2 regions of the Ruminococcus sp. RTP21204st1_B2_RTP21204_210225 genome follow, and region 1 is predicted to be linked to the other one. Evidence: predicted binding sites of a transcription regulator. Region 1 holds the regulator's gene; the other holds the start of a gene.
The links. The regulator Rex, encoded in region 1, represses fermentation and respiration genes when NADH is low (regulators of the CRP and FNR family bind a similar motif). The targets are predictions, from matches to a motif close to ATTGTTAANNNNTTAACAAT.
Positions count from the first base shown of each region.

Region 2: fucO (lactaldehyde reductase) is a predicted target of Rex. The motif match lies at 8,508-8,527, and genes of this name have one in related genera.

Region 1 covers NZ_JBCPGA010000025.1:2,702-19,659, reverse strand. Annotated here, with positions in the region: tRNA gene AB5123_RS09450 (tRNA-Leu) at 1-77, opposite strand, end outside; gene AB5123_RS09445 (thioredoxin family protein) at 177-488, opposite strand; gene AB5123_RS09440 (ABC transporter ATP-binding protein) at 862-1,929, shown strand; gene AB5123_RS09435 (ABC transporter permease) at 1,947-2,723, shown strand; gene AB5123_RS09430 (ABC transporter substrate-binding protein) at 2,749-3,801, shown strand; gene AB5123_RS09425 (aryl-sulfate sulfotransferase) at 3,819-5,309, shown strand; gene AB5123_RS09420 (ISL3 family transposase) at 5,639-6,976, opposite strand; gene AB5123_RS09415 (ATP-binding cassette domain-containing protein) at 7,081-7,935, opposite strand; gene AB5123_RS09410 (hypothetical protein) at 7,950-9,044, opposite strand; gene AB5123_RS09405 (hypothetical protein) at 9,044-10,243, opposite strand; gene AB5123_RS09400 (hypothetical protein) at 10,270-11,472, opposite strand; gene AB5123_RS09395 (hypothetical protein) at 11,492-11,926, opposite strand; gene AB5123_RS09390 (hypothetical protein) at 12,054-12,440, opposite strand; gene AB5123_RS09385 (DUF4367 domain-containing protein) at 12,585-13,262, opposite strand; gene AB5123_RS09380 (RNA polymerase sigma factor) at 13,264-13,776, opposite strand; gene AB5123_RS09375 (redox-sensing transcriptional repressor Rex) at 14,035-14,703, shown strand; gene AB5123_RS09370 (hypothetical protein) at 14,754-15,344, opposite strand; gene AB5123_RS09365 (phosphotransferase family protein) at 15,556-16,314, opposite strand; gene adhE (bifunctional acetaldehyde-CoA/alcohol dehydrogenase) at 16,803-16,958, shown strand, end outside.
Region 2 covers NZ_JBCPGA010000017.1:27,047-44,004, reverse strand. Annotated here, with positions in the region: gene fba (class II fructose-1,6-bisphosphate aldolase) at 1-434, opposite strand, end outside; gene AB5123_RS07960 (ANTAR domain-containing protein) at 535-1,107, opposite strand; gene AB5123_RS07955 (glutamine synthetase family protein) at 1,141-2,460, opposite strand; gene AB5123_RS07950 (NAD(+) synthase) at 2,587-4,551, opposite strand; gene AB5123_RS07945 (histidine kinase) at 4,717-5,802, shown strand; gene AB5123_RS07940 (response regulator transcription factor) at 5,804-6,427, shown strand; gene typA (translational GTPase TypA) at 6,489-8,306, opposite strand; gene fucO (lactaldehyde reductase) at 8,752-9,900, shown strand; gene AB5123_RS07925 (response regulator transcription factor) at 10,053-10,733, shown strand; gene AB5123_RS07920 (sensor histidine kinase) at 10,726-12,018, shown strand; gene AB5123_RS07915 (ABC transporter ATP-binding protein) at 12,158-13,105, shown strand; gene AB5123_RS07910 (ABC transporter permease) at 13,110-14,231, shown strand; gene AB5123_RS07905 (ABC transporter permease) at 14,218-15,384, shown strand; gene AB5123_RS07900 (SGNH/GDSL hydrolase family protein) at 15,491-16,546, shown strand; gene AB5123_RS07895 (NCS2 family permease) at 16,665-16,958, opposite strand, start outside.

The sequences.
Region 1 (16,958 bases):
GGTGACAGGACTTGAACCTGCACGGTGTTGCCAATAGAACCTAAATCTATCGCGTCTGCCAATTCCGCCACACCCGCATACAAAACAACATTATTATTTTATCATAAACTCCCTACTTTGTCAAGACCTTTTGCTCAAAAAAATGCCCGATGCTCAAAACATCGGACTGATTTTTTTTATAATCTCTTAATATTATCAAGAATTATCAGCTTGTGTGTAAAACCCTCAAGCTTGTTTTTGATATCACCATTCTTTATAAAAAGGAGTGTTGGCAGTGCTGTAACGTCATATCTCTTCGCAAGATCTGGCTGAGATGTGATATCACACTTAGCTATGATAGCGGTTTCTCCAAGCTCTTCTGCAGCTTCGTTAAGCCCTGCCTCTGTTCTTTTACAGTGAACACAGGTAGGTGAGTAAAATTCTATAACAAGCGGTTTGTCTGCTGATATCAGCTCGTTGTAATTCTGGTTTGTCAGTTCTGTAAGCATTTTTTTATTTCCTCCAATATATATTATATTATTCATATAGTTTTACTATGAATATAGTGATTATATCACTATTTACGCACTTTGTCAAGAGTATTATCAAACATTTCTGTATATCATATTTCTCATATATGTTAGTTATGAATAAAATGTACAACAATAATAAAGTATTCCTATCATATATGTATGATTTAATGAAAATCATTCATAACTATTGACATTTCCATAAAATCATGTATAATAAAAGCATACTAATCATATCGACTTGATATGAATTGAAAGTGAGGAGCTTAAATTGTCAAAGATTAATAAGCGAATGCAGCGATGTTGACACTGGAACTATCACAGCAATATATCTTAATTGGAGTTGTCAGCTATGTATATAGAATTAAAAAACATTAATAAAAGTTTTGGCGATTTTAAAGCTTCGGATAACGTAAGTTTTGGTATTGAAAAGGGAAAGCTTATCGGTCTGCTTGGACCGAGCGGCAGCGGTAAAACAACTATCCTGCGTATGCTTGCAGGTTTGGAAAAACAGGATAGCGGCGATATTATTATAGATGGTAAAAATGTCAACAAACTTCCATCAAATGAAAGAGGTATCGGATTTGTTTTTCAAAGCTATGCGCTCTTCCCTTTTATGACAGTTTACGATAATATAGCTTATGGTCTGAAGGTTCAGAAAAAAGATAAGAAGTTTATCAAACAACGTGTGGCTGAGCTTCTTGAACTTGTTGGCTTGCCTGACGTTGGCAAGCGTTATCCTGACCAGCTCAGCGGAGGTCAAAGGCAGCGTATCGCTCTTGCAAGAGCACTAGCACCTCAGCCTGAACTCCTTCTACTTGACGAACCTTTTGCAGCTATCGACGCAAAGGTAAGAAAAGAACTGAGAACATGGCTTCGTGATACTATTGATAAAATAGGCATAACAAGCATTTTCGTTACACACGATCAGGACGAAGCAATAGAGGTCGCAGACGAAATTGTTATCACAAACAAAGGAAGAGTTGAGCAGATAGGCAATCCAGTTGAGATATACCTTGAACCTAAAACTCCTTTTGTTGCTCAGTTTATCGGTCAGTCCGCAGTTATCGAGGACTACAGCAAGCTCAAAGGCTTTGAAACAGCAGAGGGCAAGACTTCAGCTATAATCAGACCTGAGTTTATCGAGATAAACAAATTTGAAGACAGCGAGTATCACCAGTTTGAAAGCTCAATGGAGGATGCCGTTGTGGAAGAAGTTTCATTCAGAGGAAACGCCTTTGAGGTTAAAGCTTCCATAGAAGGTATCTCAGTAACAGGCAGATATCCGCTGAACGCTTCCCGCTTAAAAAAAGGTGATAAGGTAAAAGTACTTATCAAGAAGCTTTACACTATTGATGAAAACACTACAAATATACTCGTAAACAAAGCTCTTGATGACTCAGAGCTGTACTATATTTAGTAAGGAGGACATTAAAGATGGAAAATAATAAAACAAAGTCCTCTGCTATACAGAAGATACTAAAATGTGGCATCATATCATGGGTAGCAATAATTGCCCTTTGGGGAATAGGATCTTTGAAATATGATGAATATTTTCTTCCAAGCCCAAAGGAAACGATCGACAGCATGAAGGAACTTATCAAAGACGGAACTCTTTGGAGTGATATTGTTGCAAGCGTCGGAAGAGTAATAAAAGGCTGGCTACTTTCAATAATTTTTGCTGTTCCTATGGGTCTTATTGTAGGAAATTTCAGACCTGTACGCTGGCTCGTTGAACCTATACTTAGCTTTTTCAGATTTGTGCCTGCTATTGCATTGGCGACACTCTTTCTAATGTGGTTCGGAGTAGGCGAAGAATCAAAAGTAGCACTTATTTTCTACGCATCATTCTTCCCTATGTTCGTAAACACTATAGCGGGTGTGGCTTCAACTGATAAGCAGCTCGTGGAAGCAGCTTCCTGCATGGGGGCAAAAAAAGCAAGAGTTTTTTTCACAGTAGTTGTACCATCAGCGGTATCTAATATCTACACTGGAATAAGACTAGGACTTAGCTCAGCTATAATCTGTGTTGTGGCAGCTGAAATGCTGGTCGGCAGTGATGGTCTTGGTTATCTTATAAACAGCTCGAAGCTTTATTACAAAACAAGCTGGGCTTTTGCAGGAATCGTCACACTTGCTGTGATTGGCTTTGCTGCTGACAGGATCCTACAGTTTATTGGCAAGAAAAAACTTAAACACTTTGACGTAAAATAATTAATTTAACAGGAGAGATTTAAAAATGAACATAAAAAAGATAATCGCAATAATAGCATCTACAGCATTGACAGCAACTCTTCTTGCATCATGCAGTAGTTCATCAAGCGGAAAAACCGCAAAGAAGGTTACCAAAGACGGTAAAGAGCTTAGCGTTTTGAGAGTTGCGAACATGACAGGTCAGCCAGATCAGTATGCCGACTATATCGGTATGGAGCAAGGAATATTTGAGAAATATGGTATATCTCTCGAAACATCAGAATACGCTGCCGGCATTAACACAGTTGACGCTATTGCAACAGGCACAGCAGATACAGGACTGCTTGCAGATTTTGCTGCTGTAAACAGAATTGGAAATACTCTCGATAACACTAATCTTGTGATTTTTTCAGATCTAAGTTCTAGCGTTTCATATAACGGTGGTCTTTTTGTTGCACCAAAATACAAAAATGATCTTGATGCTTTAGATGAAAGTGAAGGATGGATAACTTCTATTGGAACAGTTTCAGAATACTTCAACTGGCAGGCTCAGACTTATTTAGGACTTGACCCGTCAAAGCAGAAAAACGTCAATACAGATTCCATATCAACTCAGATAGCAGTTGCACATAACGGTGAGGCATCAGCCGCTATCGTTACAGGCTCAGCTATAAAAAAATATGAAGCAGAGGGCTGGACTCAGGTCGCATCTGCAAAAGATATAGGGATAAACGTATCTGCTTATCTTATAACATCAAGCGACTTTGCAAAGAACAATACTGAAACTCTTACGAACTATCTTAAAGCACTTGATGAAAGCGTTAAATACATAAATGACAACTTAGATGAGTCAGCTGAAAAAATATCAAAGAAATATGGAATCGAACCAGATGATTTCAAAACAAACTGGGAACAGTACAGTATTAAACTGGGACTTTCTGAGGAAGCTGCATCTCATCTTGATGAAATAAATAAGTGGGCGTATGAGAATGGTAAATATCCAAACAATTACAACATAAGGGAATTTTATTATCCAGATGCAGCAAAAAAAGCATTTTCAGATAACGTTACGGCAGACCTGACAAAAGCAGACAAATAAACAAGGAGGAATCAGACATGGGTTATCCAAGCATTTATCCAACAGGAGTTACGATATACAACAAAGAAAAAGCCTACAGCGGCTATACGATCTTCCCGTCCGCTAAAGGTGCTCTGTTCATAGATATGAATGGCAATGAAGTAAAGCTTTGGGCTGGACTGGGAGGATTTCCTAACAAAATACTCCCAGGCGGATATGTAATGGGCACAACAGGAGCAAGAGGAGGTAAATATGCATATCAGGATCAACTTGATCTTGTTCAGGTAGACTGGGACGGTCATATCGTATGGAAATTCGACAAAACTGAACTTGTTGCGGACCCGGGTAAAGAACCGGTCTATATGGCTAGACAGCACCATGATTTTCAGCGTGAGGGCAGCACTGTGGGTTACTATTATCCAAATGGTGAGCCAAAGACAGACAGTGGCAATACACTTATCCTTACTCACGAGAACCTCTACAACCATGATATTTCAGACAAAAGACTTATTGACGATAAGATCATCGAAGTGGATTGGGAAGGCAATATAATTTGGAGCTGGCGTGCAAGCGACCACTTTGATGATCTTGGCTTTGACGAGGCCGCAAAGAACGCATTGTTCAGAAACCCTGGCCTTCACGGTGAGGCAGGTGGAGATTGGATGCACATAAACAACTTCTCTACCCTTGGCGAAAATAAGTGGTATGACGCAGGCGACAAACGCTTCCACCCGGACAATATCATATTTGACGCAAGAAATTCAAACATACTCGGAATTATCGAGAAATCAACAGGTAAGATAGTATGGCGTGTAGGTCCTAACTTCAACGAAAGCGAAGCCACAAAGAAGCTTGGCTGGATAATTGGTCAGCACCACCTGCACATGATACCAAAGGGACTTCCTGGAGAGGGCGACCTGTTGGTATTCGATAACGGTGGTGAGGGTGGCTACGGCACACCTAACCCTGCTTCCCTCACAGGCGTGAACAATGCACACAGAGATTACTCAAGAGTACTTCAATTCAATCCTGTTACACTTGAAATAACATGGCAGTACACTCCCCTTGAAGCAGGAAATCTGCTTTTTACTGACGCTTCTAAGTTCTATAGCTCATACATCAGCTCTGCACAGCGACTTCCGAACGGAAACACTCTTATTACAGAAGGTTCAGATGGACATCTTCTTGAGGTCACACCTGACCATGAAATAGTTTGGGAATTTGTAAACCCTTATTTCAAGAATTTTGCTGGAACATTCAAAAGCAACATGATCTACAGAGCTTATCGTGTACCATACGAGTGGATACCACAGCTTGAAAAACCTGTTGAGACCTCTATCGAGCCTATCGACATTACAAAGTTCAGAGTACCGGGTGCTTCTATTGGCGAGGGTACAGGGCTTGTTACAGCCGTTGACGGGATCGATCCAACAAAAGGAGTTCCTCTCACAGGTTCAGGAAATGAAGAAGATGATGAAGAACGCATCGACTTCTGTGTTGCTTCTGTAAAGAAAAAAGATCTAGAATAAAATTAATGTACATAAGGCAGCTTCTGTAAAACGAGGCTGCTTTTTTTAAGACCGCAGAGAATTTAGGCTATTTCAACTTCCGTGTTGATAAATGTAAACTTTTTTAGAAAATATGATATAATATAGTATAGAATTAAATAAAAAAGAGGGTGTAAAACTTGATCGATCTTGATGATTTTTGGTATATAGTCAGGTCGCAACATTATACCAAAAGAGAAGCTGCACAGCATATAGCTAAGAAATATGATGATGACGGATATCTTCGCAAGAAGGAATAGCACAAACAAAAATAAGCTGCTACAGAAAAAATCTGTGGCAGCTTATCCTATTTAGAATAGTCCTAATTTTAACCTATCAATATCGGCTCCTGATATCTGTTTGTACGAATCCATAAGATTTTGAATCATATTTAATGACGAGCGGTTCGAAGGACCAGTTGCATAGTGTACTGTCGGAGAAAATTTATTATAAGAAAAAATGGCATTGGTTTTATAGGCTTGACCATACAGAACCTTTCCTCTTAGAATTTCAAACGAATAACCTTTCCCATCTCGTGCGATTGCTTTTATACATCCATTTATAGCTTCAGTAACGCCATTTGTGTACGGGTGATCAAAATAATTAAATATTTCCAGGCTCCATCGATTTACCGTTTCAGTTATTGAAATGTAAGGACTAAAGTTCTGTTTGACCTTTCTGGACCATTTTGTATACTTTAGAACAGCCGCTCTCCTGTTAGTACATTCGTAGATCTCTCTGAATTCTTCTTTAAGATTATATGCCATTTTTAGTTCCGGATACTTTGAATAGATGTATCCAAGTTTTTTGTTTTGGTTTGCAGTTAAGTCTTTTCTGTTGGCATTTAAGACTTTCTGTACTGAATTTATCTCTTTCTTTTCAGCAGCAGATAGCTGTTTGCAAAGTGTTTTTCTATAGTCGCTTAGTACGTCATTAATTAACTTGACTACATGAAATCTGTCGATAACTATTGCCGCATCCGGTAAGCATTCATACACCGCCTCACGATAGGGTCTATACATATCCATTGTAACTACTTTAATATTGTTACTGTCAGGCAATGAGTCGAGATAATTTATTAAAGTTTGTTTGTCTCTCTTTGGAAGCATTTCAAAAAGCAAGTGCTCGTTTATGTCCGTCAAAACACACCTAATCGAGCCATTCAAATGTGCTTCATCTATACCTAATACTTCAGGTGAATACATAATATGCTGAGAATCTTTCTCTCGAATATATGCCAAAGCTATTTTCTCTATCGTAGTAACAGATAACTTATATTCTCTTGCAATATGCTTAAATAGTTTTGTTAATGATAATTGATGGATCTTGCACCTTAGTCTGTTAGTCATTTTTGAGCAAAGATCAAGTGTATTGAATCTGTCAACAAAAATACTTCCACAGTCTTTACACAAATGTTTGTGACCTCTTATCTTAAGAGCTGTATAATGTTCATTTATGTTGATATCCCTGACAAGTTTAGTATATCGACCGTAATTGACAACATTGCAGCTCCCGCATTTTGTGCATATCTTTGTTTCAATTTTAGGCGAAACAACAAAAAGATAATCACACTCATCTGCATTTTCACGCAGTTCAAGTATATCAAATTCATCAAGACAAAGCATATTTTGGTTGTGGTTTATAAGCACATTCTATCCTTTCATTACAATTTTTTCGTAGAGGACAAAGCCTAATTACTGAAGATAAGAGGCAACTATCGTTCAGAGTAGACATCATTATCTGAATTATCTCCTCACTCAAACACTCCCCCGTCAAGCTGTCCGCAGAAATAAAGATCATTCATAGTCGGCTCGCTCATAACAGCGTTAGGGGTGGGCTTTGTCTTTGAGATAGTCTTCGACTTTGTATCCTCATAATAAATGTTCTCGATAGGCAGCAAACCAATATCCTCTTTGGGAATATCCCACACCATACCCCTTATATGCTCAAAAAGCGCCTCTGGGCTGTCATTAGCGATAACAGAGCCTTTGTTAAGTATGATCAGGTCGTCCGTTATGGTGTCAATATCAGAAACGATATGGGTGGAAATTATTATAATGCTGTCCTTTTTAAGTCGCACCATTATCCTCTTGAATTGCTCACGTTCGAATGGGTCAAGACCAGCAGAAGGCTCGTCAAAAATCAGTATCTCGGGGGAGTTAAGGATAGTCTGTGCAATGGCAAGGCGCTGTTTCATTCCGCCAGAAAATGACTTTATCTTGTCATCAAGATTTTCAGACAGATTCACAAGCCCCAGCACACGTCTTATCTCGTCCTCAATAAGCGGCTCAGGCATTCCTTTTAACAGAGCCGAAAATCTGAGAAATTCATGGGCGGTGTAGCTTGGATAAAATGGCTGATACTGAAACTGAAAGCTCAGCTTTTCACGATATTTCTCGCCCATTTCAAAAACGTCCTGCCCGTCAAGGGTCACGCTGCCGCCCGACTTTTTTATCACGCCCGATATGCAGTTCATTATGGTGGTCTTGCCTGCGCCGTTTGGTCCAAGCAAAGCGTTTATGCCCGTATGAAATTCGCAGGTTATGCCCTTGAGCACCTGCTTTTTGCCGTATCTTTTGGATAAGTTTTCTACTCTTAAAACGCTCATATCATCACCACTCCTTATCGGTCAAAGCTTTTTTCATAATATCCGCTGTATCTCCATGCAGTCAGTCCGCTCAAAATCGCTGCAAGATATATGAATACAGCTACCGCTTCCGAACAATCAAAAGCCCTCATATAGTCAAGGTTGTTAAGCTGCCCATTTACGCTTGTGACAGCCGCAAACATATAAAGCGAAAGTGCTCCCACATAATGTGCGGCGGCGGACATGACCGCTATCAGCCCAGAGGTCAGCATAACATATTTTTTCACAGAGCGCACTTGCTTTGCCACAAGCACGAAAATGCCGTAGGTTATAAAAAGCGACATAAGCCTTGTGACATATAGCCATATTATTGTGCCTCTAACAGTTAGCATTAAAGGCGCAAGGTCAAATTTCCATACGCTTTGCAATGGTGCGGTGCTGTATTCGCTCTGCTGTAAAGTTCCGCTTAAAATAAGATCGGCGAAAAAGCTTAGCGTGAACATTATAAATATCGCCACTGATAAAATTATCTCCCGTGACTTAAAAAACGCTGACGAATTTTTAGATATCCTTATCTGCTGATCCATTCGTTTTTCGTAACTGTCCGCAACAAAAACACCCACAAGCAACAGCACAAATATCGGCATAATATCTACCGCCTGCAATTCAAGAAACTTCAAAAACGGCTCGTCATTTATCACCTGTGGAGTTGGAAAGGCAGCGTAAAGTCGGCTGTTTTTCACAAGGTCGGTAGGTATATTAGCGTCTGTAAGACCCCTGCCTGTGCGTGCATAGCTTCTGATGCTTTCGACCATGAAACAACTGCGAAGCTCGGTCTTATACTTGTTCACGGCGGCTGTGATGTTACCGTTATAACCGCCTGCGTAACTCCTCAGCTCATAGTCCGTTATGTATTCATCACATTGATCGAGTGTCTTGTCTGCGGAATTTTCTATAAGTTCATTGTATATCTCCGCCGTTTCTTTGTTCATATAGGTAAGATTATTTGAAGAAACAAAGCTCCGATACACTGTGAATTTTGCGGAAGCTGAAAAAATTATCACTATGACAAAAAGCAGCCAGAATTTCTTTATGAGCCGTGAAGTCTGATAACTATACATACTTTTCATTATCCCACCTGCCTTTCAGCAAGGAGATATGTCCCTGCGACAAAAAATGCGGTCATGATGAATATGATAGCAAAATAAACAACGTATTCTCGTGCAGGTATTCCCCAGAAATTCATATAACCTGTGTCATTGAGCATATTGGTGTAATTGCCTGTTAAAATGTCAACGGCAGGGTTGGAAAAGCTTGTGGTTTTCAGATATAATGGTACAAATATTGGCACAAGGCAGACCGCTCCTGCAAGTATGGTCTTTCTGCTAAGCATTGAAAGAAACATCACAATGCTTGCGGCGAAAAGCGCATAAACAAGTTTTGCGGCAAATACTGCAACTAGATATCCGCCAAAGCTCATATTCGCCGAACTTAGTTCAAAACCGCTCAGATATTGCAATGGCATATCAAGTTTAAAGCCGTTTGTATCGTAAATAAAAAGAGTTATAATATCCACAGTGTAAATTATCAAAACAAGAATTATTACAGCAACAAAGCCGGTACAAAGCTTGAAAAGTGAGAATTTCCTCACGCCCGTTTTGGTTATTCCAAAGCTTTTTATCCTGCCGCTTTGTATCTCTGATGAAAAAATGCTGAAAAGAAGCAAATAAACGCCGAACGGTATCAAAATTTCCAATGACATATAGTTTTCAAAGCCGTCAGCGGCTCTGGTGTCAATGATATCGTCCGACTTTTTTAGGTCTGTTATCACGGCGTTGTAATCGCTGATGAGCTTGTCGGAAAGCTTCAAAGAATACTCATCCGTAACGCCACGTCTTGCATTTCGGCTGTAACCTCGCACACGCTCGGAAATGAGCTTCAAAGCATTTTGCTGGGAATATAGCTCTCCCTCAATAAGAGAAAACATACTGTCAAGTCCTGCGCCTGCTTGTGAATTTTTCTGAGAGAAATCTATTATCTTTTCCTCAAGTTCCACAGGCAATTCAACCTGCTTTACACCGCCTGTGTTGTGGTTATTCTGATAGTCGTTTATCTCGTTGTTAAGAGCGTTTTGCTCATCAGCAAGCTTTTGAGCGTCTTGGCTTACAGTTTCCGAGCCGCCTTTAAGATAGGTCATGTATTTTTCGCCATAAGCATAAGAAGGTCTGAGTACAGATATCAAAAAGGCGCAGGAAAGCAAAGCCAGCAATAAGCTTATCAAAGCTGACTTCGCCATATCTTTTCTTATCATAAATCTGAGAAGTTTCAAATCGTCACACCTCAAACATCAAGCTCTTACATTTCTGACTGTATCTCTGCATATGTATCATAATCCCATTCGCCGTTTGAAATAAACTTGTGCAGTTTAAAATCTTTATCCACAAGATAAGCGGCTGTATCAGCGTCGGGATCATAGGTCGAAAGAAGGAAATAATCCTCACAGTTATTGAATATCGTCATATAGTCGATATACTCATAGCCGTAAAAATACTTTTCATTGAGCTTAGCATCATCAATTATCTTCTGCGGTTTATTATCGTTATCAAGATAATAAAGCACATACTGATACATTTTGCCATTATCATTTGGCTCACGAACAAGCACTATCATAGTGTTATTGAAATACTGAAAATATCTTACAAAAGATTTGTCTTTAAAAGTGCAAACTGTGTCACTTTTTTCATTATCCTCGTTATACCTATACAGCTTGTTTTCGCCATTAGAGTAATACACATCTCCGTCGGCCGGATAATACATATACGGCGTATTTTCGCTTATCTGAGAGCCAACATCAATGCCTGTATCCTTGACGTTCTGAGGGTCTGAAAGTGGAGCTATAAATAGGCGGACTGTATCCGTCTTTGGGCAAAGCCTTGTAAAATAAAGCTTGCCGTCGCTTATGTAATAGGTATTGGCTTTTGTTATCTCGCTTTTGTCAGAGTTTTTGAGAGCGTATTTATATAGCGAATAGCCTGTGCTGAATCCGTTCTCGTCGGTCTCGCTCTTTTTGTATTTGCCCTCAACAAAATAGATATCTCCGTCTTTGTCCATAGACATACAGCCTAATATGCTGTCCTTTGGTGCAGAATACACTTCCGTGACTTCACCGCTGTTGTAATCCACTGTGACAATGCTGTAATCTTCTTTTTGCGTAGCAGAATTATACACTGACCTTACAGCGTATATAACGCCGTCATATATGGTATAGCAGGACAAGTTTGAATACTCTTGAAGCTTGACCTTTATCATTGCAAGGCTGTCGGATTCGATATCATATTCTGCAATGCCGTCATAGGTTTTGTAATACACAAAATTGTTTGCAAATGCAGTAGAAGAAGCTTCAGGACACAAAAGGTTTGTGGGAGAAGCAGAAAGTTCTTGTTGACCCTTTTCAGAAGAAACCGCCTTATCGGATTTTGTGCCAAGAGAAATGAAAAGTGTAACTGCAACTGCGGCAATTATAACTGCGGCTGTTGCGATAATAATTTTAGTTTTCATAATTCACACTCAAGTTCTATTATTGACTATCAACGGAAAGCGTTGTGCTGTAATTGCCATGTACCTTATCATTATAAATATGTACAGTTTTTACTAACTTTGAAGATGTACAACCTTTTAACCCAAACGAATGCTCAATTTTACCTGTGTCAGAATGAGATGATCCACAACCAGTACCACCAACAGAGGCACTTGCATAAACATAACCGCTGTATTTACAATTTGGATTGTAAACATTGTTATTGTTACTTGATGTCCTAGTCCAAGCTTGACCAGCTACAGTTGAATTTGTTCTTATTCCTGTTACAAAACATGAAATATAAGCATTTGAGCCAGAACCACCAACTGCTCTGCCGTATTTTATGGCTTCATACGCACTAGCCCCAATAGCCATAGAACTCATCATCATAACAGCAGTACCCATAGCTACGATCCTCTTAACGATCTTTTTCATATTAAACGTCCTTCTTTATTATAACATCCAAATATTTGAATGTCAATGTTTTGTTTTTGATTTTGGATTATATAAATATTATTACTGCATTGGAATCACCTGTCCTTTCTGTGCACAGCCTATTATTTTAGCATGACGCTGTTTTGCTGTAAATAGTTATGGTCTCATAGGCAGAGCCATTATAGACCTTAGCAACTGTCTTTACACGATAAGTACCGCTGCTTAAAGACTCTTTGGAATTTGAATAAATCGCATACCAACTGTTGAATGTTTTTGTCCAACTACTGTATTTATTCCATGAAGATCCATTTTTCTTCTGAAGTGTTTGAGTTATAACGATTTTAGTAGTTGTACCTGAAATACCACGTACAGTGGATTTACAAGTTGCAGCCTTGTTGGAGATTGACAATGTACCTGATATTTTATCTGTGTATAAATAACAAACAGAAATGTCATCGTCAGAAGGCGTTTGCAGTTCGGGTTCGGCAAAAGCTGTAAGTGATAGGCATAGCATAATAACAACCGATATAATTGTCGATATCACTTTTTTCATATATGTAAGTTCCTCCTTTCACAAAAAATAGGTGCAAGAGATTTATTTTCTCCTACACCTACTATGACAATGAAAATTGTTTGTTTGTGATATGCTTTTATTAATTTACTTTATTTTTGTGGATTCACACAATTCCAACACAGACCGTTTGTCTAAGTTGCTGCATATTTCAAAAATATATTTACCATTGTCCCATATAAATGTATGATCATGATCTGTATTATGAACTAGATATTCTTGTCCGTTTTCATCTGTATATGATTCAAATGTTGACTGTTCATTATCATAATTACTAAGATATGCATCTTTTGTGTATTGTTCAAAAAAGATATAATCATCATCCTTGAAGTATGTTATTATAATTGAATTTTCCATTTTATCATAGTCGACTTGTTTAAATCCATTTGGAAGTGAAGATATATGATATTCCTCGTCAATCGAATGCGGATATGAATTCTCAATTTCACTGTCTGCTATAATCTCCGTATGGTCTGAAAAAATATTCATAAAGAAATCACAAACTGCCTCTCTCACAGCTTTTACGCTAAGCGAAGAAAATGATAGGATCAACAATGCTGCAACACAACAAGCAACACGTCTGCCGGTCGTGCATATCAGAGTAAAATAGGGCTTTTCTCTGTGTTTTATAAGTTTGTTTATTTTTTTATTGTACTTTTCCGAAAATTCATATCGTTTGTCTACTTCAAGAGTTTCAACATAATCATCCAATCTGGCATTTACGACTTCATCGAGAGCTTTTGAAAAATATGAAAAATTATTCATGTTATAAATCACCCTTTTCAAGTAATATCTTCAATCTGTTTTTGGCATACTGCAGACGTTTTCTTGCTGTGGCAGATGTAATGCCAAGCGTTTTTGAGATTTCAGAATATTCAAGTCCACACGAAAACTTTAAATAAAGAATCTCTTGATCGTCAACTTTCAGTTTCTTTATGCAACCTTTCAAAAATTCAAATTCGTAACATGACATATTTTCATTTACAAAATAAGAATCATCATCGTAGGAAACCGTCATTAAATTTTCTTTTTCCTTTTTAGATATATTCTTTGCCATGTTCCTACTAGTTATGACAATGTAATAATCCAATTTGTGATATTCTAAATGTTTAATTTTTTGAAAACATTTAGCCAACGATAAAAAAGTGTCAGAAGTTGATTCCTCAGCAAGTTGTTCATTTTTTAATATATTCAAGGATATTGCATGAACTTTATTTTTGTATTTATTATACAGCTTTTCAAAAGCCTTTTTATCTTTTTCATCATCGATCAATGCCATACACACGCCAAGCATTTCATCACATCCTATATACTTTATAATGTATCAAGTATAACATTATTTATGTATAAATTCAAGGGGGATGTTTTGTAGAAGTAAAACCTTGTTGATTGTGAAATGTTTGTTAACATCAACACGGAAGTTGAAATAGCCAGAGTTTACAAGTCCTTGACAAAAGAAAAGATTAGTGCTATTATATTATGTGATATTGTTATTTATTTATCAATCATGTTTTTTAGTAAAGGAAAGTGTAAATATATGTCTAAAGACGGTTCGATATCCGCATCAGTAATAAAACGACTGCCACGTTATTATAGATTTTTAGGTGAGCTTCAAAAAGAAGGACTTGAAAGAATATCTTCAAGGGAGCTTTCTGAGAGAATGAAGCTCACGGCTTCACAAATAAGACAAGACCTTAACTGCTTTGGCGGATTCGGTCAGCAGGGATATGGCTATCACGTTGACGAGCTTAGAATGGAAATAGGCAAGATACTCGGAGTAGACAAACATTTCAAGACCATACTTATCGGTGCAGGAAACCTTGGTAAAGCTATCGCCACACATATTAACTTTGAAACAAGGGGTTGCAATCTCATTGGCATATTTGATATAAACCCTAAGCTCACTGGTGAAGTGGTAGGAAACATACCGATTCGTCACACTAATGATATAGAAAGCTTTTGCGAAGCAAACTCCCCTGTTGTAGCTGTGCTTTGTATACCGAAGGCAAACACTCAGGCTATTGCAGACCAGCTTGTAAATCTTGGTCTGAAAGCGTTCTGGAATTTTTCACATTATGATCTTAGCATCGACTATGAAAACATAGTTGTGGAAAATGTCCATTTAGGTGACAGCCTGCTTACACTTACATATGCAACAAATATCATCACAAGCACTGACACTGACAACAGCGAAGAGATCGAATAAAAAAAATTCACACCAGAAAATTCTCTGGTGTGATTTTTTTATATAAAGTATTAGCGAACTGTTTTAACCGCGGCTGTTTCAACAACTGCAGCAAGATGGTCATTAACCTCTTTGCTCTGATAGTATTCAGCAAAAGACTCAGTTACTTGATCTGCCCATGACTCTGTAGATTGAGTTTTAACATCCTCGGTATTGATTTTTTCAGCACTTCCTGTTTCATCATCAAGAACGTAAAGCTTATCTGATGCGACCTCGGCAGCGACAGTTGCCACCTTTGTCAACACATCGTCATTTTTATCATATATAACAAAAATGTAACAATTCTTTTTGTTCACAGTCTTAGTGCCTGTATAACCATAAAGCCTTTTTGTTTTTTCAGCCAAAGGATATATCTCCTTGCAGACATCTACGACCTGATTAAACGAATCAACAGCCTCATCTGGTATCTTTTCAAGAGTGCTTCTGTCAGGGAGTGAAGTAGTTTCGTCTGGCACTTCATCAGTAACCTCTGTCTGAGCTGTCGTTACGTCATTATTTGTAAGATTAACATTATTTTCTGTTTTATTATCAGCATTTTTTCCACAAGCCGGGAAAGCAAACATAGTGCAAACTATAGCAACAGCTATCATTAGCTTTTTCATATTGATCCTCCGAATAACCTCTGTAGTCCTAAATCATTATGTCATATTTCAACAGTTTCACATTATATCACATGAAAATTACTCTGTAAAGGGATTATAAAGAATTGTAACAAAATATCCCGATTATGACGAAACTCATAATCGGGATAAATCATTTTTTAGCTATTTGCACAATAAGAGGTTACAAATTTGTTACAAGCTGACGAAAAGACTAATCGTAATCTACAACGTCGATCCACTTCATGAGCAGATCCTTCTCCTCTGGTTTGCCCTTAATGAGCTGTGCTGCTGCAACGATCGGCAACCAAGCCTGTACATACTGCTTAGATGTTCCGCTCTTTACGCAATACTTATCAAGATAAGCCTCAGCAAGATCAGGATTGTTAAGGCAGAACAGCAGGTATGTTCTTGCAACGTCAGCAGAAGCATTGCCTTGTCTAGCAGAACCCCAATTGATAACATAAGTACCTTCGTCATTGATGATAACGTTCTTTGGCTCAAAGTTACCATGGCAAAGCTTGATGTGCTTTGGCATTGAATCAAGTCTTGTGAGAAGCTCATACTTCTTTATCTCGTCGATCTGACCAAGAGTCTTGATCTGTCTTGCAATCTTATCTTTCAGCTTTGAAAGAAGTGGCATATACTGAGCGTGTATCTCGCACTGAATGTCGATAAACTGGTTAAGATACGTGTCTTTCTTGTCTGGATTTTCGTCCATAAGCTGCTGAAGAGTCTTACCTTTTATAAAGTCCATTGTTATAGCCCATTTGCCGTCGATAACGGAAACCTCGTGAAGAACAGGCATCTTTATAAAGGAATTGCCAAGTGTTGTTTCAACTCTTGCGTGTGTAAGAGCCGCATACAGACACTTTTCCTTGTATTCAGGCTTCTTATAGATCCTGACTGCCATTCCATCAGATTCATAAACATCATAGATGTCGCTGGATGCTACAAAGTTATCAAGTTTCATAAGTCATATCTCCTTTTATTTTAAAATATGGTATTAAGTCGAGTTTCAGAGTATACATCGATTTTTCAACAGCCTTATTGTGTAAAATTACCTTTACATCTCCGTGCTTTCTATGTATCTCTGTTATGTCTATATTATACTACAGATTTTCTAAATGTCAAGCATTTTTTCGTTATTTTCACAACTGTTTTATTTTTGTTTAGTTTTTATCTTATATTTATTAATCTTTTATTAGGCGGCATATATGATAAATTTTTATCAATCTGATTTCTATTGTGCAATTTGACGGTCATGAATTGTTAATCTATCATAAAACAATGTTCAATATTTATGTATATTGCATAATAAAACGACGTAAAATATCAAAAAAGCTGTAACTTTATAAGATTGACAAAAAAATAACAATCGTATATAATATAGTTAAGATAAAACCCCTACGGGAGTTATCAAGAGTAAAAACAATAATTAATTTATTGGAGGTTTATTTTATGGCAAAGAGTGAAGCTAAAACAGTCGGCATCGTCGATACAGAGGAAGCTCTGACTGCTAAGATCGCTGAAGTAAGAGCTGCACAGGCTATCTTCGCTACCTACACACAGGAGCAGGTAGATAAGATTTTCAAGGCTGCTGCTATCGCTGCTAAC
Region 2 (16,958 bases), on a different contig from region 1:
CCGTCCTCTTCGCCGCCGATAGAACCAACTTCACACTCAATTGAAAGGCCAAGCTGATCTGCAACGTGAACGAGTTCAGTTGACTTAGCAAGGTTCTCATCAAATGGATAATGTGAACCGTCGAACATGATAGATGAGAAACCAGCCTTTACGCACTTGTAGCAGCCCTCATATGTTCCGTGGTCAAGATGAAGTGCAACAGGTACTGTGATACCAAGCTCTTCGTCCATTGCCTTAACCATAGCAGCAACTGTCTTAAAGCCTGTCATGTACTTGCCTGCGCCCTCAGATACACCAAGAATTACAGGTGACTGCAGTTCCTGAGCAGTGAGAAGGATAGCCTTTGTCCACTCAAGGTTGTTAATATTGAACTGACCTACAGCATACTTGCCTGCAAGTGCCTTTGTCATCATTTCCTTAGCTGAAACTAACATTTTTTAACGACCTCCGTTATTTAAAATTTTCCTCTATTATTATACAACATTACACCGTAAATTGCAATAGCGTGACATTAATTTAACAATTATGTAACATTTAAACCTCGTACATCTCGATGACCTTCTGAGCCACCTCGATCTTTGTGCATCTCTTATCCATAGCCTGCTTTTCAAGATATTTATGAGCCTGCTGTTCTGTAAAGCCAAGATACTGCATAAGTGAGCACTTTGCTCTGTTTATCGTTCTTATCTCTTCAAGCTTTTTGTGCAGTTTCAGGTTTTCAGACCTTATGCCCAGCATTCTTTTTCTTGCGGCACTGACAAATTTCATTGAACGGTAAAAATACTGTCTGCCTAGTGGCTTTGGTATCACCATTACGCCGAAATCTTCCAGTTTATCAGCAAGGATATCCGCATTTTCCGACTTTGCGATAGCCACACAGCTTGCGTCAGTTGAGGTGCAGACTATCTCCGCAAGCTCGTTGCCATATTCGTCTGACAATGGACAGTTTATCACGACACAGTCATAACTGCCTGACCCTACCGCACGCCTTGTTTCAAGACCCGTTGCGGCTATAGAAGTCTTGCAGGTGGGAAAGGTTTCTTTTAACAGATTCACAAGCATAGCTGTTGCCTTGTCATTGCTCGAAGCCACAAGTATCCTGTCCATTTCCCCACCTCCTTTTTTTAGCTTTCTCTGACATTACAGATGATAAAAATATCTGGCTGTTTCAAACTGCTCCTTATCGGCAGCTCTCTCATATTCTATGATAAGCTCCTTTTCTATTGCGATAAAACGCTCCAACATATGCTCAGGAAGCCTATCCGCAAGAAACTCGCTCTTTTCAGCACGTTCCACTGCCTCTTTCAAAGACTGCGGAAGTGTTTCAAGCTTTGCAAGCTCGCTTTCATCTGCCGAGCCTATATTGAAATTAATAGGTCTTGGAAGTTCTTCCTTATTTATAACGCCGTCTATGCAGGCATAAATAAGCAGACCCATAGCAAAGTAAGGATTACAGGTGTTGTCTGCTGAACGGAGTATTATACCATTCTCATCTGTATCAGCAAGCGGTGCACGAAGAAGCTGTGCATAATTTTCATGTGACCATGAAATGTACTTAGGTGCAAGCAGACTGCCAAAACGTTTGTATGAATTTGTAGTGGTGTTTAGAAACAGCGTCATATCGCCAACGTTTTTCAGTATTCCTGCTATCATGCGCTCAGCCTCTTTGGAAAGTCCGCCAAGCTGAGGTCTGAAAACATTTTCTGTGCCTTTCATGCACATGAGCATTATATGCAGACCAGATCCGCAGTTGTCGACGATAGGCTTTGGCATGAACGTTGCGTAAAGCCCGTTTCTGTCAGCCACAGATTTTACAACGTTCTTGAACGTCACAAGATTATCGGCAGCTTTCAGTGCGTTTGAATACTGAAAATCTATCTCGTTCTGACCCGGACCGGTTTCATGTCTTGAGCTTTCTGGGAAAATATCCATTTGCTCAAGTGTCAGGCATATGTCACGTCTAAGGTTTTCTCCCCTGTCAACAGGCGCAGCGTCACAATAGCCTGCATAATCGTGAGGACGCTTTGTAGGCATATCAGTATCGTCCTTTTCAAAACAGTAAAACTCGCATGAAGTACCTATCTGGAAGTTATATCCCTTGCCCTTCGCATATGCGATAGCAGTTTTGAGGAAAAACCTGCCATCTCCCTCGAAAGCCGTTCCGTCAGGATATTTCAGGTGGCAGAAAAATCTTACTACCCTGCCGTGCTGCGGTCGCCATGGAAGAAGCGCCAGCGTATCAGGGTCAGGGAAAAGTCTAAGGTCTGAAGCAGTCACATTCAAAAAGCCACCGAGCTTTGAAGCGTCAAAGATAAGTCCCTCTCTGAATATTTTCGGCAGCTCGCCTGCTATAACAGAGATAGTCTTTAGCGAACCGAATATATCGCAGAACATGAGCTTTACGAACTTTACGTCGTTTTCTTCAACGAACTGCAAAACCTCTTTCTCTGTGTATTTCATAATAAATCCTCCGTAATGATACTGTTCAGAAAAGTTTTCCGTTCCTTACTTATAATTATATCTGAACAGCCAATTCTGTAAAACCGAGCAGTTATAAAGATTTTGTTACTTTATTTTTACCTTGCGTTATTTGTCGATATCCTCCAGCCAAAGCTTAGCCACAGCGTCAGACGGCATTCTCCAATCCCCTCTCGGTGACAGGGTAACAGAACCGATCTTTGCGCCGTCAGGCAGGCAGGAGCGTTTGAACTGCTGTGAGAAAAATCTGCGATAGAATGTTTTGAGCCACTTGTCTATGACCTCGTCAGGATAATCCCCCTCAAAGGCATATTTCGCAAGCCTTTTCACCTTTGACGGCTCAAAGCCCCAGCGTATGCCATAGTAAAGGAAGAAGTCATGAAGCTCATATGGACCGACAAGGTCTTCTGTTTTCTGTGTCATCTCAGTGCCACTCTCGTCGGTAGGAAGAAGCTCAGGAGAAACAGGAGTGTCCAAAATATCGTACAGTACATCTCTCAGAATATCAGATGTGCAGGTGTCGCCGTAATATTGAACGATATGTCTTACCAGCGTTTTAGGGATAGAAGCGTTCACACCGTACATGGACATATGGTCGCCGTTGTAGGTCGCCCAGCCGAGAGCAAGCTCGCTCAGGTCGCCTGTGCCGACCACCATTCCGCTCACCTGATTTGCGATATTCATAAGCACCTTTGTGCGCTCTCTCGCCTGACCATTCTCGAACACAACGCTGTGATCGTTATAATCGTGACCGATATCTTCAAAGTGCTGTAAAACTGCTTTTGAGATATCCACCTCTCTGAACGTTACCCCCAAAGCGTCGCAAAGTATCTCCGCATTGGAGCGTGTACGCTTTGTTGTGCCAAAGCATGGCATCGTCACCGCAACGATATCAGTATGAGGACGTTTCAGCAAGTCCATTGCCATTACACACACAAGCAGTGCAAGCGTAGAATCAAGTCCCCCTGAAATGCCAATGACCACAGTCTTGGAATGTGTGTGTGCGATACGCTTCATAAGTCCATGGGACTGCATTTGCAAAATAAGGTGACAGCGCTCGTTTCTCTCCGCCTGATTTGACGGGATAAAAGGCGTTTTTGCAAATTTTCTTGTCAAAGCTGTTTCGCCAATTTCGAAGGAAAATCTCTCACGAGAAATGTTTTCCATATTCAAGAAACCGCTGTCTTTGGAAGAATAGTCCCACTCAGCACTTGCAGGATAGGTAGAAATTTTTCTGCGTTCAAAGGCAAGCTTTTTAAAATCTATTTCCGATATGGTAATGCCGTTTTCAAAAAGCCTGCTCTCTGCAAGTATAGAGCCGTTTTCCGCAATGATATTGTGACCTGAAAAGACCATATCCTGCGTTGACTCGCCGTCACCTGCAGAACAATAGATATACCCTGCCACAAGCCTTGCGGACTGGTTCGATACAAGCTGTCTGCGGTATGAGTCCTTGCCGATAACTTCATCGCTTGCAGACAGATTGCATATAAGGGTAGCCCCTGCTTTAGCAAGATAATTTGAAACAGGGTCAGCTACCCACAAGTCCTCGCAAAGTTCAAAGCCCACCACAAGCTCGGGTATCTCTTCACATACGAAAACGGTCTGTTCCATAGGCGGTATAAATTCAAACTGTCCGTACTCTCTCAGATCAATGGCAGCACATTCGCCTCTGTATGGTGCAAAATGTCTTGCCTCATAAAATTCGTTATAGTTCGGCAGATGCGTTTTAGGTACAAAGGCACGCACCTCGCCGTCCTGTATCACAGCCGCACAGTTATAAAGCTTGCCGTTTGCTCTCACAGGCACACCCACAGCCACAAGCATATCACTGTCAGCGGTAGTCTTTGCTATCTTTACAACACCCTCCATTGCCTTGTCAAGCAAAGCGTTCTGAAAGAACAAGTCCTGACAGGTATAGCCTGTTATACAAAGTTCAGGGAAAACAGCGACCTTTACGCCCTCTTCCCTGCACTTTTCAAGCTGACTGATTATTTTATCCACATTGAAGTCAATGTCTGCCACCTGTATCTCAGGGGTGCAGGCGGCGACCTTTATAAAACCGTCTTTCATAAAAATATGCTCCTTACAAGAAATTATCATTGTTATCATTATACCATTTTTTATAGGTATAAGTCAATGATTTTTACAGTATAGCAAAACTATTTTAGAACGATACTAGACAATCCGCCACTAATGTGTTAAAATTGAGATATCACATCAAAGGGGGAACGCCATATGAACAAGCTGTGGGATAAGTTTCTTTTAGGCCTTAGCTGCTGTGCATTCATGCTTGCAGAGGGAACAGATCCGTCAAACATCACCACATTGCTATTGGCTGTCATATGCTCCGCTATCTTTCAAATAAAACCAAGCTCTGCCGTTGCATACCTTCCAGTTATTGCGTACAGCTCACTTTGCATTTTCAATAAAGAAGCTTTGATACTCGCCCCTTTGGTACTTTATGATGCTTTCTGTACAAAATTTTACCCTGCTATAATCTTAACATTCATAGGCGTACTTGCAAATATATTCACTCTGGGAAAAGACATCTTCCCACTTGCCGCTCTTTTTTTGGTAAGCTTCACAATTTCAAGCCGCAGCGTTCTGAACGAAAAGCTGACAAAGATGCTCATAAATACCCGTGACAATTCAAAAGAACTTACCACCCAGCTTGTAGAGAAAAACAAAGCCATGCAGAGAAATCAAGACTACGAGATATATCTTGCCACGCTGAAAGAGCGTAACCGCATTGCAAGGGAGATACACGATAACGTGGGACATATGCTCACAAGGTCTATTTTACAGCTTGGTGCGCTCTCGGTCATAAACAAAGATGAAACTGTCGGTGAAGCCATCAACGACCTGAGCGGCACGCTGAACACCGCCATGACGAGCATACGAAGCAGCGTTCATGATCTTCATGACGATTCTATCACACTAAAGCCTGCTGTTGAAGACTGCATAAGACCTCTGAAAGACAGATTTGCAGTAAGCTGTGATTATGACTTTTCCGAAAGAATGTCACGAGATGTGAAGCTTTGCTTTATTGGCGTTATAAAAGAAGCACTTTCCAATACTGCAAAGCACAGCAACGGTGACAGCATAAAAATAATCATTCGTGAACACCCTGCTCTTTATCAGCTTAGTATCGCAGACAACGGAAGCTGTCCCGAAAAGATAGACGAAAGCGGAATGGGGCTTGCCAATATGCGAGAGCGTGCGGCTTCTTTAAATGGAAACATAAACATCACATCGGGCAGCAAGGGATTCCGCATTTTTCTGTCTGTGCCGAAACAAAACCTGACTGAACGGAGGTCTTGACATGAACATTGTTATAATAGATGATGACAAGCTTGTGGCGGTGTCGCTGAAAACCATTTTGGAAAGCACAGGCAGTGTGAAAGTTCTTGCCATGGGAAGCTGTGGCGAGGAAGCCATAGAGCTTTATTCTCTTCTCAAGCCTGATGTTCTGCTTATGGATATCCGCATGAACGGCATGAGCGGCATTGAAGCCGGCGAAAAGATCCTTGCTGGGTACCCTGACGCAAGGATACTTTATCTTACCACGTTTTCTGATGATGAATACATTATAAAGGCTGTGCTTATGGGAGCAAAGGGATATATTTTAAAGCAGGATTTTGAAAGCATATGCCCTGCCCTTGAAACCGTCATGAATGGGCAGACAGTTTTCGGCTCAGATGTTGCAAGCAAGCTTCCTGAGCTTCTTACCAATCACAGCAGTTTTGATTTTGACCACTACGGCATAGTCGAAAAAGAGCAGGAGATAATTGAACAGGTGGCAAAAGGGCTTAGCAACAAGGAAATAGCCTCACTGCTTTATCTCAGTGAGGGCACAGTGCGAAATTACATCAGCACTATCCTGGAAAAGCTCTCCCTCCGTGACCGCACACAGCTTGCTATTTTCTACTACACCAACATACAATAGCACTACAATTTCATAAAAAAGTAAAGAGGAGACGGCATGACCGCTCCTCTTTTTGTTATTATTACATTTTAGCTCTTTCCTTAGCTCTCTGTGAGTTGCTCAAAATACGCTTTCTTATTCTTATGCTCTTTGGTGTTACTTCAAGAAGCTCATCATCAGCGAGAAACTCAAGTGAATCCTCAAGGCTGAGATTTCTTGGCGGAACAAGTCTGAGCGCGTCATCAGAACCGCTTGCACGGGTATTTGTAAGGTGCTTCTTCTTGCAGACATTTACAACAAGGTCTTCCTGCTTTGGTGAAGCGCCAACTATCATTCCCTCATATACAGGTGTGCCTGCTGTGATGAACAGCTCGCCTCTCTCCTGTGCGTTGTAAAGACCGTATGTTACAGCCTCGCCTGTTTCAAACGCAACAAGTGAGCCTGTTGCTCTCTTTGGTATCTCGCCCTTATATGGCTCGTAGTCATGGAATACAGAACTCATGATACCCTCGCCCTTTGTGTCTGTAAGGAACTCGCTCTTATATCCGAAAAGTCCTCTTGCAGGGATAAGAAATTCAAGTCTCATTCTGCTTCCAACAGGTGCCATTTCCTGAAGCTCGCCCTTTCTTGCACCTATCTTCTCCATAACAGAACCTACGCAATTCTCAGGAACGTCGATAACAAGTCTTTCAATAGGCTCGCAAAGCTTGCCCTCTATCTCTTTGAACAGAACGTGCGGTGTGGAAACGCTAAGCTCATAACCCTCACGACGCATATTCTCGATAAGTATAGAAAGGTGCATTTCGCCACGGCCTGCGACCTTGAATGCGTCTGTGCTGTCTGTTTCAGAAACTCTCAGTGAAACGTCCTTAAGAAGCTCCTTGAAAAGTCTGTCTCTCAGGTGACGGCTCGTTACGAACTTGCCCTCTCTGCCTGCGAATGGCGAATTATTTACAGAGAATGTCATTTCAACTGTAGGCTCGGATATCTTTACAAAAGGTACAGCCTCAAAGTTGCCGAAGTCACAGATAGTGTCACCGATAGTGATGTTCTCGATACCGCTTATACAAACGATATCGCCAGCCTTTGCACTCTGGCATGGAACTCTGTTAAGTCCCTCTATCTGATACATTGTAACTATCTTACCACGATATTCCTTCTTAGTCTGATGATAGTCGCCGATCGTAACGTCCTGATTAACTTTCATTTCGCCACGCTCGATACGGCCGATAGCTATTCTTCCTACATACTCGTTGTAGTCGATAGCGGAAACAAGATACTGCATTGGACCCTCAGTATCTACCTCAGGTGCAGGGATATAGCTGAGTATCTCATCAAAGAGAGGTATCATATCCTTGCCCTCTTCGTCTGGCGAATGAGTAGCTGTACCTGCTCTGCCTGAGCAATAAAGGATAGGGCTGTCAAGCTGCTCGTCAGTAGCGTCAAGATCCATTAGAAGCTCGAGAACTTCGTCGCCTACCTCGTTAAGACGAGCGTCAGGTCTGTCTATCTTATTAATAACGATGATTATTTTATGACCAAGCTCAAGTGCTTTCTGAAGCACAAATCTTGTCTGTGGCATTGGACCCTCGGCTGCGTCCACAAGCAGTATAACACCGTTTACCATTTTAAGAACACGCTCTACCTCACCACCGAAATCAGCATGGCCTGGGGTGTCGATAACGTTTATCTTAACATCCTTATACTTGATAGAAGTATTCTTTGCAAGGATAGTGATTCCTCTCTCACGCTCGATATCGTTTGAGTCCATGACTCTTTCTTCTACAGCCTGATTTTCTCTGAAAGTACCGCTCTGCTTGAGCATCTGGTCTACAAGGGTAGTCTTACCGTGGTCAACGTGGGCAATAATAGCAACATTTCTTAAATCTTCTCTAATCATACATACTCCTCCGATTTATCAAGACACAGCAAAGCGAATGCTTTCTGTAACGATTTGCTTAATATATTTCGCAAAAATTATAAACAATAAAAATTATAAATATATTTTCTCCCATCAAAGGAAAGAAAATCGTAATTTTTCACAAAAAGCCTATAAAACACAAAAGCACCTTGCGAAATTTTCCGCAAGGTAACTTTCCTAATTGAGAATTATAGCACATTTTTGCCGATTTGTCAAGAAAAAAGTATCATTCACAGGTTACGCCTTTTGTATGGTGTGCCTTAGATTAAATGATTTATGTTTTTGGCTGTTTTACACAATATTGCGCCGCTAATATTTTACACAAAAATAATTGAAATCATGGTATAAAAGTTGTATAATATCAATAATCAAAGATATAACTTTGATAACAGAGATCATATATTTTGAAAGGCGGAATAATCAAATGGCTAACAGAATGATACTTAATGAAACTTCATATTTCGGTGCAGGCTCGATCAGCAAGATAGTTACAGAGGCAAAGAAGAGAGCTTTTAAAAAGGCTCTTGTTGTAACAGACCCTGACCTTATCAAATTTAACGTTGCAAAGAACGTTACAGATCTTTTGGAGGAAGCAGGACTTGCTTATGAAATATTCTCTCAGGTAAAGGCTAACCCTACTGTAAAGGTAGTAAAGGCTGGTATCGAGGCTTTTAAGGCAGCAGGTGCTGACTATCTTATCGCTATCGGCGGCGGCTCATCAATGGACACTGCAAAGGCTATCGGTATCATCATAAACAACCCTGAGTATGCTGACGTTACTTCTCTTGAGGGCGCTATCGACACAAAGAATCCTAGTGTTCCTATAATCGCAGTTCCTACAACAGCAGGCACAGCCGCAGAGGTAACTATCAACTATGTTATCACAGACGAGGAGAAAAAGAGAAAGTTCGTTTGCGTTGACCCTCATGATATTCCAGTTGTTGCAGTTATCGACGCTAAGATGATGTCATCAATGCCAAAGGGACTTACAGCTTCAACAGGTATGGACGCTCTTACACACGCTATCGAGGGCTACACAACACTTGGCGCTTGGGAGCTTACAGACATGATGCACCTTAAAGCAATAGAGATAATCTCACGTTCACTGAGAAAGGCTGTTGAGAATGACCCACAGGGACGTGAGGATATGGCTCTCGGTCAGTATATCGCAGGCATGGGCTTCTCAAACGTTGGTCTTGGCGTTGTTCACGGCATGGCTCACCCGCTCGGTGCATTCTATGACACACCTCACGGAATTGCAAACGCTGTACTTCTTCCATATGTAATGGAGTACAACGCTGAATACACAGGCGAAAAGTTCAAGTACATCGCAGAAGCAATGGGCGTTGACACAACAGGCATGAGCCAGGCTGAATACAGAGCAGCCGCAGTAAACGCAGTTAAGCAGCTTTCAAAGGACGTTGGAATTCCTGAGAAGCTCCACGAGATAGGCGTTAAGGAAGAGGATCTTCAGGCTTTGAGCGAATCTGCATTTGCAGACGTATGCACAGGAGGAAATCCAAGACCTTGCACAGTTGAGTCTATCCTCGGCATCTACAAGACAGCATTCTAATTCAAAAATCTTTTATCTGCCCTCGGTTTTCGGGGGCAGATTTTTATTGCCCGAAAAGAATATTTATGGTATAATACATTTAAAGTGAGTTTAAAGTTCATAGGTTATCATATATCGTAAGATATTATACTGACTTATAGGGAGGAATTTTAATGAGATTACTTCTTGCTGAGGACGAGGTTGAGCTTGCAAATGCGATTTCGGCAGTGCTTAAACACAAAAATTATTCTGTTGACGCTGTTTACAACGGCATCGACGCATACAACTATGCAATTGCACAGGATTATGACGGCATAATACTTGACATTATGATGCCCGGTATGGACGGCATACAGGTGCTTACAAAACTCCGTGAACAGGGTATCGACTCCCCTGTTCTTCTGCTTACTGCAAAGTCTGATATTGACGATAGGATAACCGGACTTGATTCGGGTGCTGACGATTATCTTACAAAGCCCTTTGCAATGGGCGAGCTTCTTGCGAGAATAAGGGCAATGACACGCCGCCGCACTGAGTTTGCACCCTCTACCCTTACTTTTGGAAACGTTTCTCTCAACAGACAGAGCTTTGAGCTTTCAGGTCCTAACGGCTCTCAGAAGCTTGGCAACAAAGAGTTTCAAATGATAGAAGCCCTTATGCTAAATCACGGCACGCTTATTTCAACGGAGCGTTTCATGGAAAAGATATGGGGCTATGACTCTGACGCTGAGATAAACGTGGTGTGGGTGTATATTTCATATCTGCGTAAAAAGCTTGGTCTTATCGGTGCAGATATCGAGATAAAAGCCACAAGGGGCGTGGGCTACACACTAGAGGAAAAGCATAATGATTAAGCGTTTACAGCGGAAATTCGTTGTTATCGCCGCTGTGTGCCTTCTTATCGTAGAGTTTGCCATAATAGGCGGCATAAATGGAGTGAACATCTATCAGACCAACAAGAATGCAGACAATCTGCTGAACATAATAATCGAAAATGACGGCAGATTTCCTGAGTTCGACCCCAAGGGCATGAAGCATGACAAGCCGCAGGATAATTCAGACAGCTCATCTCCCCCTGAGAGCAAAAAGCCTGATAAGCACAGAGGCTTTAACGAGGAAACTAAGTATCAGACAAGGTATTTTGTTGTATACGCCGACAGCAATGGCGAAATAACCAAGGTAGATACAGGACACGTTGCGGCGGTGTCAAGTTCGCAGGCTATAGAATACGGCAAAAGCATTCTTGACAGCGGCAAGACTTCAGGCACGTCAGGAAACTACCGCTACAAAACAGGCGACACTGACAAAGGCAAGATAATAGTTTTCATGGACTGCCGCAGTGACGCCGCAACTAAAAACCGTTTCCTTCTTGTGTCATGTGCCATAGGGGCGGCAGGATATATACTTGTATGTCTGCTTATCATAATCTTCTCAAAGCGTGCAATAAGACCTGTTGTGGAAAGCTTTGAAAAGCAAAAGCAGTTCATCACCGACGCAGGGCACGAGATAAAAACGCCGCTGGCCATAATCTCCGCAAACACGGAAGTTCTTGAAATGGTGTCAGAGCCAAACCAGTGGACGGTGAGCATAAAAAATCAGATAACAAGGCTCAACGGTCTACTGAAAGAGCTTTTAAGCCTTGCAAAAATGGAGGAGGAAAAGCCTGCTCTTACCATGGCTGATTTCAATATTTCTGACGCTGTTTATGACGCCGCTTCGCCTTTTACTACCCTTGCGGAAACAAAGGGCAAAAAGCTCACCATTGATGTTGCCAACGGACTTTCCTATCACGGCGACGAGGGTGCGATAAGACAGCTTGTTTCTATCCTCACGGAAAATGCGGTAAAATACGCTGACGATGGCGGCGAGATAATAGTAAAGCTTTTCACCTCTCACAGTGGCAAGGAAACTGACCTTGAAGTTTCAAACACCTGCAAAGAACCACCGCAAGGCGACCTAACAAAACTTTTTGACAGATTTTATCGTGACGACAGCTCACGTTCTCGGTCAAAGGGAGAGAAAAAAGGAGGCTACGGCATTGGGCTTTCTATTGCACAGGCAATAGTCAGGTCGCACAAAAGCAAGATATCATGCAAAGCCGAAAACGGCATGATGATATTTACAGCACAGCTTAAATAACTGCAAAGCAGAGTTGGTCACCAGCCACTCTGCTTTTTTATAATATGACATTTGTCACATGAAGATGTGACTTTGCTCACTAGCTTTTTGGCGGATAGTATTGTATAATGATAATACAAACTAAGGGAGGTTTTTTCTTATGGCTGAAACTGTAGTAAAAATAGACAATCTGGTAAAAAGATACAAGGAACTTATTGCTCTTGACCACTTTGATCTTGAAATAAAAAAAGGCGAGGTCTTCGGACTTCTCGGTCCTAACGGTTCGGGCAAGACCACCACGATAAACTGCCTGCTCTCACTGTTGGCATACGATAAAGGCGACATCGAGATATTCGGTGAAAAAATGTCCCCTGTGAACTATGGGGTAAAAAAGCGTATTGGCGTTATAATGCAGAATGTTGCGGTGTTTGACGAGCTGACTGTGTATGAGAACATTGACTATTTTTGCGGGCTTTACATCACCGACAAAGCCACACGAAAGAAATATGTTGACGATGCCATAGCTTTTGTGGGGCTTGAGGACTTTGTGAAGTTCCACCCTAAAAAGCTTTCAGGGGGTCTGCTCAGACGACTTAACATTGCCTGTGGTATCGCTCACAAGCCTGAGCTTATCATACTCGATGAGCCGACAGTTGCTGTTGACCCACAATCAAGAAACAAGATACTGGAGGGCATTTTACAGCTCAACCGTGAAGGTGCGACTATAATTTACACCTCCCACTACATGGAAGAAGTCGAGCAGATATGCACCCGTATCGCCATAATGGATAAGGGCAGTAAGATAGCCGAGGGTACTACAGAGGAACTCAAACGAATGATAAAAAACACCGAAACTATCACCGCCGAGATACTCCAGCTTCCTGAAAACGTCCGTGAACAAATAGAAGCTTTGGAACACGTTTATAATGTTTCCTATGCCGACAACAAGCTCGTTGCACGCTGTACAGGGGGACGGCACAATCTTATTGAGATACTGAAAATATTGCAGGAAAATCAGGTGGGCTTCGGCAGCGTTTATTCTGAGCAGCCTACCCTCAATGACGTTTTCCTTGAAATAACCGGCAAAGCTCTCAGGGATAAGGAGTGATAGAATGTTCTCAAACATATTCAAATACGAATTTAAAAGCTGTCTGCGTCAAAAAGCCGTACTCTTCTGGCTAATAGCCTTTCCTATAATACTGGGTTGCTTTTTTAAGATGGCGTTTTCAGGAATATACGAAAAAGATGTTGTATTCAATGCGATACCTGTTGCGGTGACAAATATAGAAGAAAACGATATCCTTAAGCAGGTGCTTGAACAGATATCAAATAGTGATGAGGCTCTTTTCAAGGTGACTTATACAGACATTGACAAGGCAGAAGAAATGCTTAAAAGCGAGGATATAAAAGGCATTATAAAGGCTTCCGACCTCTCCCTTGAGTTTGGCTCAACAGGTATCCAGCAGACCATTGTAAAGACTTTCATACAGCAATACAAAACGCAGGAAAAGATAATAACCGACACTGCAAAGAACGCTCCGCAAAAGCTTGATAAGGTCATAGCTTCCCTTTCTGAAAAGATAAGCCCAAATGAGGATATACCTCTCCACGGCAATCCTGACATAACGATACAGTTTTTCTATAATCTCCTTGCCATGACGGCACTTTTCGGCTCGATGTCAGGTCTGTTCGTGGCACAGGAAAATCAGGGCGACCTGTCTGCACTTGGCGCAAGACGTTGCTGTTCTCCAGTGAACAAGCTTACAAGCATAACGGCAACGCTCCTTGCTTTTCATGTGGTGGAAATGATATGCATGGTGATATCGGTGACGTTCCTGAGATTTGTGCTTAAAGTGGATTTCGGCAGTAAGCTCCCCCTTGTTTACCTTGCCGCAGTGCTAGGCGGAATAATGGGAATATCCATGGGATTTTTCGTTGGCTCTTTCCGCATAAAAGAGGGTTTAAAAATGTCTGTAGTCATGGCGGTATCAATGACCTGCTGTTTCTTCAGCGGTCTTATGTCAAACACCATGAAAGGCACTGTTGCAGAGCATTGCCCGATATTCAATGAAATAAACCCTGCCGCCATTATCTCAGACAGCTTTTACTGTCTTAATCTCTACGAGGACTACAGGCGGTTCACAGTGAAGATAATTTCAATGGCGATATACACAGTGCTGTTCACCCTTGGTGGATATGTTCTTACAAGGAGGCGTAAATATGCAAGTCTTTAAGACCTTTATGAAAATACTCAAAACAAGGCTTACGTCTGCTATATTATATCTCGTCATATTTATGGTCATAGCAGTAATAATGGCGGATACTGCAAAAGATAACAATGGCTATGAGGACTACAAAATGTCCATATCCGTCATTGACCGTGACAACAGTGCCGAAAGCAAGCGTTTGCAGGACTTTATATTCAGCGGCAACAAAAAGGTGGAGCTTGCAGATGATGAAGACGAGGTCATCGACGCCGTTTATTATCAGCGTGCCAACTATGTTCTGTATATAAACAAGGGCTTTGGCGACAAGATAAACGCAGGGGATTTTGACGGACTTTTTGAGAATTTCAAAATGCCCTCCAGCTACGGCGGACAGCTTTTTGAAAGCAGGCTTGACGGCTATCTTTCAAGCGTAAAGGCGTACATGACGGCAGGTGAAAGCACAGAAAACGCTATGGAGCTTGCCCAAACGGCAGTTTCTCAGCAAGTAAAGGCGGAGCTTAAAAACTTTAACAACAAGGGCGGAACAGGTATGCCGGCAATATTCGGCTACTATTTTCAGTATCTTGCATACGTTATGCTTTCCATGCTCATTGTTACCCTTTGCCCCGTTATACTTACGCTAAACAGAAAGGGCGTTCGAGAACGCACAATGTGTTCAAGCCTGACGTCAGCAAACTACAGCAGACAGACGGCTCTTGGGGCAAGTATCTTGGTGTTTAGCATATGGCTTTTGTTTATGATAGTCGCAATAATTTGGGGCAAAACGCTCAGCGTGAAATTCTGGCTTGCCTGTCTTAACAGCTTTGTATATATCATTGCCGCCGCAGGCATAGCAATGATAATAGCGCAGTTTGACCTTAGCGACAACGGTATAACTGCTATATCGAACATAATCGGTCTTGGCATGAGCTTTCTTTGCGGAGTTTTCGTGCCGCAGGAATTGCTCACAGGAGGCGTTCTTGCAGTGGGAAGATTGTTCCCTGCATACTGGTACACCAAAGCCAACAATATGCTTTTCGGCATGAGCGGTGGAGTATTCAGCACAAAGGAATATCTTATCTGCATCGGTATCGAAGCACTGTTTGCAGTGGCATTCTTCGCTGTGGCTGCTTTGCTTGTTAAGCAAAAGCGTGAGGGTGATGTAAATTCCCTTGCATAAGTTGACAATAATATGGCTGTGTGTTATACTCTTATTGTTACGGAGCTGACACACAGCCTTTTTGCGTCAGCTAAAGAAGATCATAGATGAAAAAAGAGGAAAAAGTATGGATAGATTACAGCTTGACAAAAATGCAAAGCTCACAGGCAGAGTATATTTCAAAGACGAGGTAATGTGGCTCGGTCTTTCAGGAAGCGGTGCGTCATTCACATTTGACGGCACAAAGCTTGTTTTGAAGCTCAAAGGCGACAATATCGCAGTGGGCGATAATCCTATCGACTATGCAAGGATAGCCGTTTATGTTGACGGCAAGAGAGTAGTTGACGAGATGATCGACTGTGCAGAAAAAGAGATCACGGTAATAGACCGCACGGAAAACGCTCAGTCAGTTGTGGAGATAATAAAGCTTTCAGAATCTCCAATGTCAGCAGTTGGCGTTGAGGCTTTCGCCGAGGGCAGTGCTGAGGCTTTGCCTGAAAAACCGCTTAAAATAGAATTTATCGGCGACTCTATAACCTGTGGCTATGGTGTTGATGATGAGGACGAAAACCACCAGTTCACCACCGCCACAGAGGACGTTACAAAAGCCTATGCCTACAAGACCGCCAAGGCACTTGACGCTGAATACAGTATGTTTTCAGCCAGTGGCTACGGTATAATCTCAGGCTACACAGAAGGTGACGAGCCTATCAGTGAACAGACAATTCCACAGTTCTATTGCAGCTACGGCTTTTCAAGGGGCAATTTTGCAGGAACTGCTCCGCAGGATATCCCTTGGGATTTCAGCAAATATATTCCGCAGATAATCGTTATAAACCTTGGCACAAACGACGACAGCTACTGCCGTGACTACAAGGACAGGCAGGCTGTTTTCTCAAAGCTTTATGCTGATTTTCTTGCGGTCGTTCGTGAGAAAAATCCGCAGGCTTACATTCTCTGCACTGTTGGAATAATGGGCGAGAGGATATTCCCTGCTGTTGAGGAGGGAATAAAGATATATCTTAAAAGCCACGCTGACAGCAAGATAAGCTCAATGATGTTCCATGAGCAGGACGGTGCAAACGACGGCTTTGCGGCAAACTGGCACCCTACTGAAAAGACCCACCAAAAGGCAGCGACAGTGCTTACGGAAAAACTCAGAGAGATAATAAAAAGTATATAACAAAAGCGACAGTCGGTAACGGCTGCCGCTTTTTTGTCATTTTACGCCAATTCTCATTCTGTAGCAGAACGAACAGGAAAGCATGGCTAGTTTCAGACCTGTTCTTTGAAAGCTTTCCTTATAAGAAAACATATTTCAGCACGAAAAGCACTGCAAGCACATACATAAGCGGTGTGATATCCTTGCGCTTTCCACAAACAAGATTTATAACAACGTATGAGATTATTCCAAGAGAGATGCCCTCTGAAATGCTGTAGAAAAGAGGCATTGAAAGAATACAAAGATACGCAGGGATAGCCTTTGTATAATTGCCGTCATCAAACTTGATGTCAGTGATAGAGCTGAACATCAAAAAGCCTACTACTATAAGTGCAGGAGCTGTTGCAAAGGATGGTATAGCCGTGAAGATAGG